Regions from separate parts of the Micromonospora sp. NPDC002389 genome, predicted to be linked through region 2. Evidence: riboswitches for the same ligand, from Rfam matches in the RefSeq annotation. Region 2 holds a riboswitch; each other region holds the start of a gene.
The links. Region 2 has a riboswitch for cyclic di-AMP ahead of ABT008_RS10200 (C39 family peptidase). Riboswitches for the same ligand answer to the same signal wherever they lie in the genome.
Positions count from the first base shown of each region.

Region 1: another riboswitch for cyclic di-AMP. It lies ahead of ABT008_RS12835 (coiled-coil domain-containing protein); the one in region 2 lies ahead of ABT008_RS10200 (C39 family peptidase).
Region 3: another riboswitch for cyclic di-AMP. It lies ahead of ABT008_RS23380 (coiled-coil domain-containing protein); the one in region 2 lies ahead of ABT008_RS10200 (C39 family peptidase).
Region 4: another riboswitch for cyclic di-AMP. It lies ahead of ABT008_RS19775 (NlpC/P60 family protein); the one in region 2 lies ahead of ABT008_RS10200 (C39 family peptidase).

Region 1 covers NZ_JBEOWP010000005.1:453,849-456,042, forward strand. Annotated here, with positions in the region: gene ABT008_RS12830 (YibE/F family protein) at 1-767, shown strand, start outside; cyclic di-AMP (ydaO/yuaA leader) riboswitch at 934-1,064, shown strand; gene ABT008_RS12835 (coiled-coil domain-containing protein) at 1,069-2,085, shown strand; gene ABT008_RS12840 (carbonic anhydrase) at 2,169-2,194, opposite strand, start outside.
Region 2 covers NZ_JBEOWP010000004.1:288,979-291,172, forward strand. Annotated here, with positions in the region: gene ABT008_RS10195 (CDP-glycerol glycerophosphotransferase family protein) at 1-331, shown strand, start outside; gene ABT008_RS10200 (C39 family peptidase) at 438-1,301, opposite strand; cyclic di-AMP (ydaO/yuaA leader) riboswitch at 1,521-1,662, opposite strand; gene ABT008_RS10205 (hypothetical protein) at 1,971-2,194, opposite strand, start outside.
Region 3 covers NZ_JBEOWP010000013.1:99,315-101,508, reverse strand. Annotated here, with positions in the region: gene ABT008_RS23385 (P-loop NTPase family protein) at 257-862, shown strand; cyclic di-AMP (ydaO/yuaA leader) riboswitch at 1,048-1,180, shown strand; gene ABT008_RS23380 (coiled-coil domain-containing protein) at 1,185-2,194, shown strand, end outside.
Region 4 covers NZ_JBEOWP010000009.1:322,214-324,407, reverse strand. Annotated here, with positions in the region: gene ABT008_RS19780 (C40 family peptidase) at 1-930, shown strand, start outside; cyclic di-AMP (ydaO/yuaA leader) riboswitch at 1,110-1,246, shown strand; gene ABT008_RS19775 (NlpC/P60 family protein) at 1,259-2,194, shown strand, end outside.

The DNA.
Region 1 (2,194 bases), on a different contig from region 2:
TGATCATGTTCGTGGTGCTGTACCTGACACACGGCATCTCGGCACAGACCTCGGTGGCCGTCCTCGGCACGCTCGGCAGCCTGGTGCTCACCGGCCTGCTCGGGCTAGCCGCCACCCGGGCCACCCACCTGACCGGCTTCGGCAGCGAGGACGCCACCACGCTGTCCATGTTCCGGGGCGACGTCGACCTGCACGGCCTGCTCCTCGCCGGCATCATCATCGGCTCGCTCGGCGTGCTCGACGACGTCACGGTGACCCAGGCCGCCGCCGTGACCGAACTGCGTCACGCCAACCCGAGCTTCACCCGCCGGGAGCTGTACCGCTCGGCGACCCGGGTCGGCCGGGCCCACATCGCCTCGGTGGTGAACACCATCGTGCTGGCGTACGCGGGCGCGTCGCTGCCGCTGCTGCTCCTACTCACCGCCGACACCCGCGCGCTCGGCCAGATCGTGACCAGCGAGTTCCTCACCCAGGAGATCGTCCGCAGCGTGGTGGCCACGCTGGGGCTGGTCGCCGCCGTACCGCTGACGACCGCACTGGCCGCGCTGGTGGTCACCGCCGGACGGCGGGACACGCCGGAGCCCGGCGGGCCCGGCGGGCACGACGACGGGCCGGACGGCGACGGCCCCACTCCCCCGACTCCCCGGCCCGGCACGGACCGGACCGAGGCCCTGCACGCGCTCAGCACCGCGCGTGCGCGTGACACACTCCCCGCCACCGGATCGCGGTGGCCCGACCCGGACAGGAGCACGGACACCACATGGTGACACCCCGCAGCGTGACCGCCCCTGCCGACACGGTTCGTGCCCGTGTCGTTGGTCACTCATCGCGATTACGAAATGACGTATCTAGCCGGGTTCGGGGCGTAGATACCGACATCGACCGTCGGGTAACCTCACTGCCGGTCACCGCCGAAGGCGCGCACCGGCGCCTGCGGTGCCACCGCCCAATCGCCGTGAGGCGAGCCGGGGACCCAGGTAGGTGGGGTGAATCCGCGTCAGCGGTAGGGGCCACTTCCGTTCCGAACCCGTCAGCTAACCCGGTCGGCGGTCGATGGAAGGGAAAGAAGTGACGGCACCCCTACGCCGCTGGATGACACCCGTGGTGGCCGTGTTCGCCGCGTTCGCCGTGTTCGCCGGCCCCCTGCCGGCCATGGCCGCGCCGAACCCACCCGCGCCGGCCGAGCACGACGACGACCCGCCGATGCTCAACGACCTGATCGAGTCGGCGAACCGCGACTTCTCCAAGGCCAAGAACCAACTGGACAAGTCCAAGAAGCGGCAGCTCAAGCTCGATCTCGAACTGCGCCGCGCAGAGGCCGACCTGGAAGCGCTCAGGCCGCAGGTCGCCGAGATCGCGACGCAGTCGTACCGGACCGGCCGAGTGGGCGCGATAGCGATGTTGTTGCAGAGCAACGCGCCGGACTCGTTCATGGACCGGGCCTCCGCCCTCGACGAGTTGAACCTGTTCAACGACAAGAAGCTGGGCGAGGTCAACACCGTCAGGGAGCGCGCCGACCGGGCCAAGCTCGCGTCCGACGCCGAGGTGCGCGAACAGCAGAAGCTGACCAACGACATGGCGCGCAAGAAGACCGAGGCGGAGAAGTCACTCCGCCTGGTCGGTGGCGAGAGCCTGACCGGCGGCCTGGTGGCCGCGACCTCGCCGGTCGCCCGGGTCGCGCCGAACCGCGCGTCCGACGGGAGTTGGAAGCCGGAGTCGTGCAACCAGAACGACCCGACCACGTCGGGCTGCATCACGCCGCGCACGCTGCACATGTACAAAGAGGTCAAGCGCGCCGGCTTCAACCGCTTCGTCGGTTGCTGGCGGCCCGGTGACAAGTTCGAGCACCCCAAGGGCCGGGCGTGTGACTGGTCGTTGCAGAACAGCGGGTTCAGCCCCTGGCACAACAACGACACCCGGATCTACGGCAACAACCTGGCGGCCTTCCTGGTCCGCAACGCCGACCGGCTCGGCATCTACTACGTGATCTGGAACCGGCAGATCTGGTTCCCGACCGAGAACAGGTGGCGGTCCTACAGCGGCCCGTCCAACCACACGGACCACGTGCACGTGTCGCTGTACTGAGCACCGTCCGGGTGACCTGCGAGGGCCGCTCCGCCGTCTGGCGGAGCGGCCCTCGTCGTCCGTGTCGGTGACAATCCGGCGGGTCAGCCCACGGGCGTGACCACACCCG
Region 2 (2,194 bases):
GGTCTCCGACTGGCTGTACTCGGGCAAGCCCTACGTGGTCACCGACACCGGTGTCGACGGTGACCGGTTCGTCGAGCGGTTCCCCCTCGCCGCCACCGGCTACGTGCTGCGCCGGGACATGTCCGACCTGGACGACGTGCTGACCCGGCTGCTCGACACCGATCCGCTCGCCGAGGCGCGCTGGGCGACCCGTCGGCGCTACCTGGGCGACTTCCCGGCCGAGTCGTACGCCGAGGCGTTCCTCGCCGCCGCCCGGCGGGAGCTGGACCCGACCTGGACCGCCCCGGCACCACGGACCACGACCGACGCCGCGCTGCCCAGCGCCACCTGAGCGGTCTCAGCGCCAGGGGTCGAGCAGGGCCAGCACCGCCGCCCTGGATGTTAGGAAGGGTCCCCTGCTATGCACGAGGCGTTAGCAGGGGACCCTTCCTTACATCTCAGGAGGAGTAGCCGCGGGTGGCAGCCCAGTGGGCGAGATCGATGGTGGTCATCCAGTACGAGTAGTACGAGGCGTCGGCCGAGTCGGCGATCTTGACCAGTCGACCGTCGTCCTCGTAGCCCACCACGGCGACGTAGTGGCCGCCGGGGAAGGAGTGCCAGCCGCCGTCGGTGTCGGTGGCGCTGCCGGCCACGTTCACCACGACACCGCGCCCGTCGGTGATCGCCTCCACCACGTCGGCCTGGAGCTGGTCCATCTGCGCCGGGCTGGCCGAGCCGCCCGGCAACATCGTGGTCGAGTACGGCTCGCCCTTGACCGTGGCGTTGAGCACCCGGGTGGTGTCCTGGGCCGAGTTGGTGCCGGCGTACGTGGTGCCGAGCTGGGCGGCCAGCGTGTCCTGGTCACGGTCGACACCGGCGGCGCTGAGCGCGTTGCGTACCGCGGCCGGGCCGCAGTAGTAGCCGGTGGTCTGCGCCTGGAAGTCGTAGTCCAGGACCTTCCGCGCCGGTGCCTTCGGTGCGGCCTTCGCACTGGTCGCCACCGGCGAGGGAGCCGCCGAGGTGATCTTCGGCGAGGGCGACGGCGACGGCGCGGCGCTGCTCGGGGCCGCGCTGCTGGGCGGGGTCGACGGGGTCGGCTCCACCCGGGCCTCGGCGCGGGAGACCGCGGTGTCGCCGCGCAACTCGGCGACGGCGGTCGTGGTGTGCGCGGTGGCCGGGGTGTCCTCGGTGCCGACGAGTACGGCACCGGCACCGGTGGCCAGCGCCAGCGCGGCGGCCGAGGCGGCGACGACCTGGTAGGGGCGTTCGGTGGCCAGCCGGCGTAGCTGGCGCGTGACGGTCTGCTTCACGGAGTCCTCCACGGGGCTCAGGGAGGCACGGCGAACCGCTCCGGCGGTCAGCTCGACAGGACATGCCGAGGACCGCCCGAGTGGGCGGACGGGCCGTGCGAGGGGCTGCGCCCGGTCGACCGGGCGGTGGCGGTGGCCGCAGTCAGCTCGCGGCTGACGGCCCGGTGAGCGCGGGCACCGCAGTGCCGTGGAGGAACAAGAGGGGTACCACGAGGGGATGCACGAGAGGAAAGCTCCTTCCGACACCGCCGACCGGGTTAGCTGACGGGTTCGGGCGGGAAGATGGCCCTACCGCGAGCCGAGGCTCGCGGATTCACCCCAGTGGTGCGGTGGGTCCCCGGTTCGTGAGACCACGATTAGGCGGGTCGATGCGGCGTCGCCTCCTGCGATCGGGTACCGCATCGGACGGGCCGACACTACTGGCCGGTCATTGCCCTGCCAACCCGCTCTGACCTGCGTAAACATGATCCAGGTCGATGATTTTCGGGCGTTCGGTCAGCGACGTCGCGCAACGGGACCGACGGCGATCGACGCAACAGGCGGTGACAGGGGGACCACCCGCAGACAATGTCTCCGGGCATCGCATCACGTCTCGGGCGGTTCGCGCCTCGGCGTCCGCTTGGCCGAGGGATGTGACCGGGCTCACCCAATCCGGCCGGACTATCCGGTCGCCGAGCCGGGTCACCCCACGCGCGCCGGGCGCCACCGAAGGACCGCTGCGGCCGGACGTGCGACGGCGGTGACGGCGGGCGCCGGGAGCAGGTTCGGCCGCAGGCGCTGCGCGGCGGCGTACGCCTCGGCGGAGAGCACCCGTGCCGCTTCGGTGGCCAGCTCGGCCTCCCGCCAGGCGGCCCGTTCCCGCTCGGCGGCAACCCGGTACGCGGCCCGGTGGTTGTCGCGGACGA
Region 3 (2,194 bases), on a different contig from region 2:
GACCGGAGATGTGGACGCGGTATTCGTTGCCTTGCGCCACTCTGCGGTGAACCTGCGGCGCCACCGGTAGCCGTAGCGGCCGGTGTAGAGGGTCAGCAGTCCGGACCATCGCCCGGTCTCCATGTGGTGTAGAACGTCGTCCTCGGTGTGGGCGGGGCTGAGGGGCCTCGCTCCCCTGGGCCGGGAGACGGCTGACGGGGCGGTCGTCCAGGGTTGTGTAGCAGCTGTGATCAGCGCGCCGGATAGGGTGCCCGTCATGCCAGCACACGAACTTCGGGCGCGTCCTGTGAAGGCGAAGCGCGTGCTCATCCTCGGCGGTCCTGGCAGTGGAAAGACGACGCTTGCACGCACGTTGGCAACGCTGCTGTCCGCGCCGTGTCGCGAGTTGGACAGGCTGGCGTATGACTCTCCGGACGGTCGTAACGAGGCTCCGTTCTGGCAGTGGACACGGACCTCTGATGGTGTCCGTCGGGAACGCGCGGCCGAACTCGCCACCACTGAAACCTGGGTGGCGGAGGGTTTGTATGCCGGCTGGACCTCAGCGTTGCGCGACGCTGCCGACGTCGTCGTCTGGCTCGACTTGCCGACGCGGATGACGACCTGGCGGGTAGTGCGGCGCGCGATTGAGCACCGACTACGCGGTGGCAGTGACTGGGATGTCCGGTCAGCCGTCCGCGTAGCGCGTGGATCGCGCAGCTACCGTTCCCGACCCCTCGCGACAGCCGAGCAACTGCATGAACGGGACGGGGCCAACGGAACCCGCACGCTTGAGCAGTTCGTCAGTCTGGTCGCGGACAAGACCATCCGTTGCCGCACTGCCGCCGACGTCCGTCGCACCACCGACTGGCTGAGCAGTGCATAGCTGAAAAGCCACTCGCCGGATCGTCGCCTGGACCGTTTGGGCACTGGACAAAAAGCAACCAAAATCCGTTATGTCTGGTTTACTGGTGATCAGGGGAACACCAGGAGTCACACCGGCTGCACCAGCCCCACCAGCACCGGTAGGCTCGGACCCGGTCTCCGCCAGGCGGCACTCGACGGTGCCGGCGGTGACCGCCGCCTAATCGCCTGCCAGGGCGAACCGGGGAACCATGTTCCAGGGGTGCATCCGCGTCCAGCGGTAGGGATCTTCCGTCCCGAACCCGTCAGCTAACCCGGTCGGCGGCTGACGGAAGGACATGTGCATGCCAGCAGTGGCAACCGTGAGACCGGCCGCCCGTACGGCGGCCCTGATCGCTGCGGGGCTCGCCCTCGCCCTGGGCGCCGCGCTCGCTCCCTTCAGCGCCGCCTCCGCAGCCCCCGGTGACGTCGGCGACGAGGGCGGCACACCGGCGCTGCGCGCCCAGTTGGAGGCGGCCAGCAAGGGCTACCTCGACGCCAAGACCGCCCTGGACCGCTCGGTCGACCGGCAGAAGAAGCTGGCCGAGCAGCTCACCACGACCGAGGGTCAGCTCACCGAACGCAGCGACAAGGTAGCCGAGATCGCCGCGCAGGCGTATCGCGGCGGCCGACTCGGTGCCGCGTCGGCGCTGCTCAACAGCGGTTCCCCGGCCGGTTTCATGGACCGCGCGGCGGCGCTGGACGCGGTGGCGGCCAATGAGGAACGCGCGCTGCGGGACCTGCGGACCACCCGGGACGAGGTCAGCAAGACCAAGCAGGCCCTCGATGTCGAGGTGCAGGAGCAGCGCAAGCAGGTGGCCGTGATGGCCAAGCGCAAGGAGCAGGCCGAGCGCTCGCTGACCGTGGCCGAGGAGCGCGCCGAGCGCGCCGAGCGGGCTGCGGCACAGGAGCGGGCCAGCCGGACCCCGGCACGCGGCGGCGGTTCCAGCAGCCCCACGGCCAAGCCGGCACCGCGCAACGCCAACGGCTCCTGGCCGGCCGAGTCGTGCAGCGTCAACGACCCCACCCCGGCCAACGGCTGCATCACGCCCCGCACCCTGCACGCGCTCAACCAGGCCAAGGCGGCCGGCTTCACCCGGTACGTCTCCTGCTACCGCGCGGGCGGCTCGGGTGAGCACCCGAAGGGTCGGGCCTGCGACTTCGCGGCGCAGAAGAACGGCTTCGGCGGGGTCGCCACCGGCGGCGACCGGACGTACGGCAACAACCTGGCGGCGTTCTACGTCAACAACGCCGACCGTCTCGCCGTGCTCTACGTGATCTGGTACAAGCAGATCTGGCTGCCGAGCAGCGGCTG
Region 4 (2,194 bases), on a different contig from region 2:
TTGGTCGTCCTGGTCGCCGCCGCTGCGGTCGGTGCCGGTATGGTCGCCGCGCCCGCCTACGCCGAGCCGTCGGTGGACGAGATCGAGCGCCAGATCGACAAGCAGTGGCAGCAGCTCGAACCCACCATCGAGCAGTTCAACAAGGTGCGCTCGGAGCTGCGGGTCAACCGCGAGAAGGCCGACAAGCTGGAGAAGAAGATCCAGCCGCTGGCGCTGGAGACGGAGCTGGCGATGAACCGGGTCGCCGGCCTCGCCTCCCGGTACTACATCACCGGCCCGTCGCAGGAACTCGGCGCGGTGCTGCTGAACGCGAAGCCGGACCAGCTCGGTGAGCAGATGGCCCTCCTCGACCGGCTGGCCTGGGAGGAGCGCCGTCAGCTCGAGGGCGTCATGAAGATCCGCAAGAAGTACGACGACCAGAAGGCCACGCTCGACGCGCTGATCGTCGACCAGGAGGCCAAGCAGAAGCAGCTCGCGGCGAAGAAGAAGCAGATCGACGCCGAGATCAAGCGGCTGGAGCGGTCCCTTCCGGTGACCACGGTCAAGACCACCAACTGCCCGACCATCAACGGTGTGGTCAGCGACGCGGCCCGGACGGCCATCCGGACCGCCTGCGCGCAGGTCGGCAAGCCGTACGTCTGGGGTGCCACCGGGCCGAACTCGTTCGACTGCTCCGGTCTCACCCAGTACGCGTACAAGGCGGCGGGTATCCACCTCACCCACTTCACCGGCGCCCAGTGGCGCGAGGGCAAGGTCATCTCCCGGGCCGAGGCCCGCCCTGGTGACCTGGTGTTCTTCCGCAGCGACGTGAGTCACGTCGGGCTCTATCTGGGCAACAACACGATGGTCCACTCACCACGGGCCGGTAAGCCGGTCAACGTCTCGCCGATCACGACGATGCCGGTCGCCGGCTTCCGCCGACCCGGCTGACGCCTGAGCGCGTACGCAGGAACGACGAAAGGCCCTCGGTCAAGCGACCGGGGGCCTTCTTCGTTGTCGGATTAATGCACCGAGAGTGACGGTGTGGGTGTGTTGCGTATCGACGCTGGTCGTCCCTACGCTGGTCAATCGTCGGGCCGCTGGCAGGACCGCCCACCCGGGGCGGTGACGGTCCGACACCGCCGAGTCGCTGTCCGAGCGAGCCGGGGACCCAGGTTCCCGGGGTGAGTCCGCGATGGTCGCGGTAGGGCGCCCCCTTCCCGCCCGAACCCGTCAGCTAACCCGGTAGGCGGTCTGGGAAGAAGGAGTACGCAGCCCGGTGGCACACCATGCCCCGCGGCCTCCGTCGTACCGGTCGGCGAAGCCCGGCCCGACGACGGATGCGCCGCGATCCCGCTGGTACCGCTGCACCACCGCACTCGCCGCACTCGCCGCGACCGCCGTTCTGCTGACCGGCGGCGCGACGGCGGCCCACGCCGACCCCACGGTCGACGACATCGAGCGCCAGATCGACGAGGACTGGAACCGGCTCGAAGCCGTCATCGAACGACACAACGCGACCCGACAGGACCTGGCCGGCACCCGCCGGGAGGCGGACGCCCTGACCGCCCGCATCGCCCCACTGCAACAGCAGGTGGACGAGGCGATGAAGCGGGTCGGCGCGCTGGCCGCGCGGGCGTACCGGGGCGAGCCGGTCCGCGCCGTGAACACGCTGCTGGGCAGCCGGTCGCCGAGCGAGGTCGTCGCCCAGCTCGGCCTGCTCGACCGGTACGCCCGCTTCCAGCAGGAGGACGTACGCCAGGCGCGCGAACTGCGTGACGAACTCGCCGCCGCCCGAGCCGGACTGGACCGCACCACCGCCGAGCTGACCCGCACCGAGGCCGACCTGGCCGCGAAGCGGCGGCAGATCGACACCGAGATCGAGCGGCTGCAACGGTTGCGGCTGCGCGCGTACGACGACGGGGGTGGTGGTCCGTTGCGGCCGGCGCCCTGTCCGGCCACCTACCCGGGTGGCCCGGCCGGTGAGGCGGTCACCTTCGCGTGCGCCCAGATCGGTAAGCCGTACTCGTGGGGCGCCGAGGGGCCGCACGCGTACGACTGCTCGGGGTTGATGCTGGCCGCGTGGGCGCGGGCCGGAGTGGCGCTGCCGCACAACGCGGCGCGGCAGCGGCAGGTCACGGCCTCGGTCGGTCGCGGCGACCTGCGCCCGGGTGATCTGGTCTTCTACTACCGCGACCTGCACCACGTCGGGATG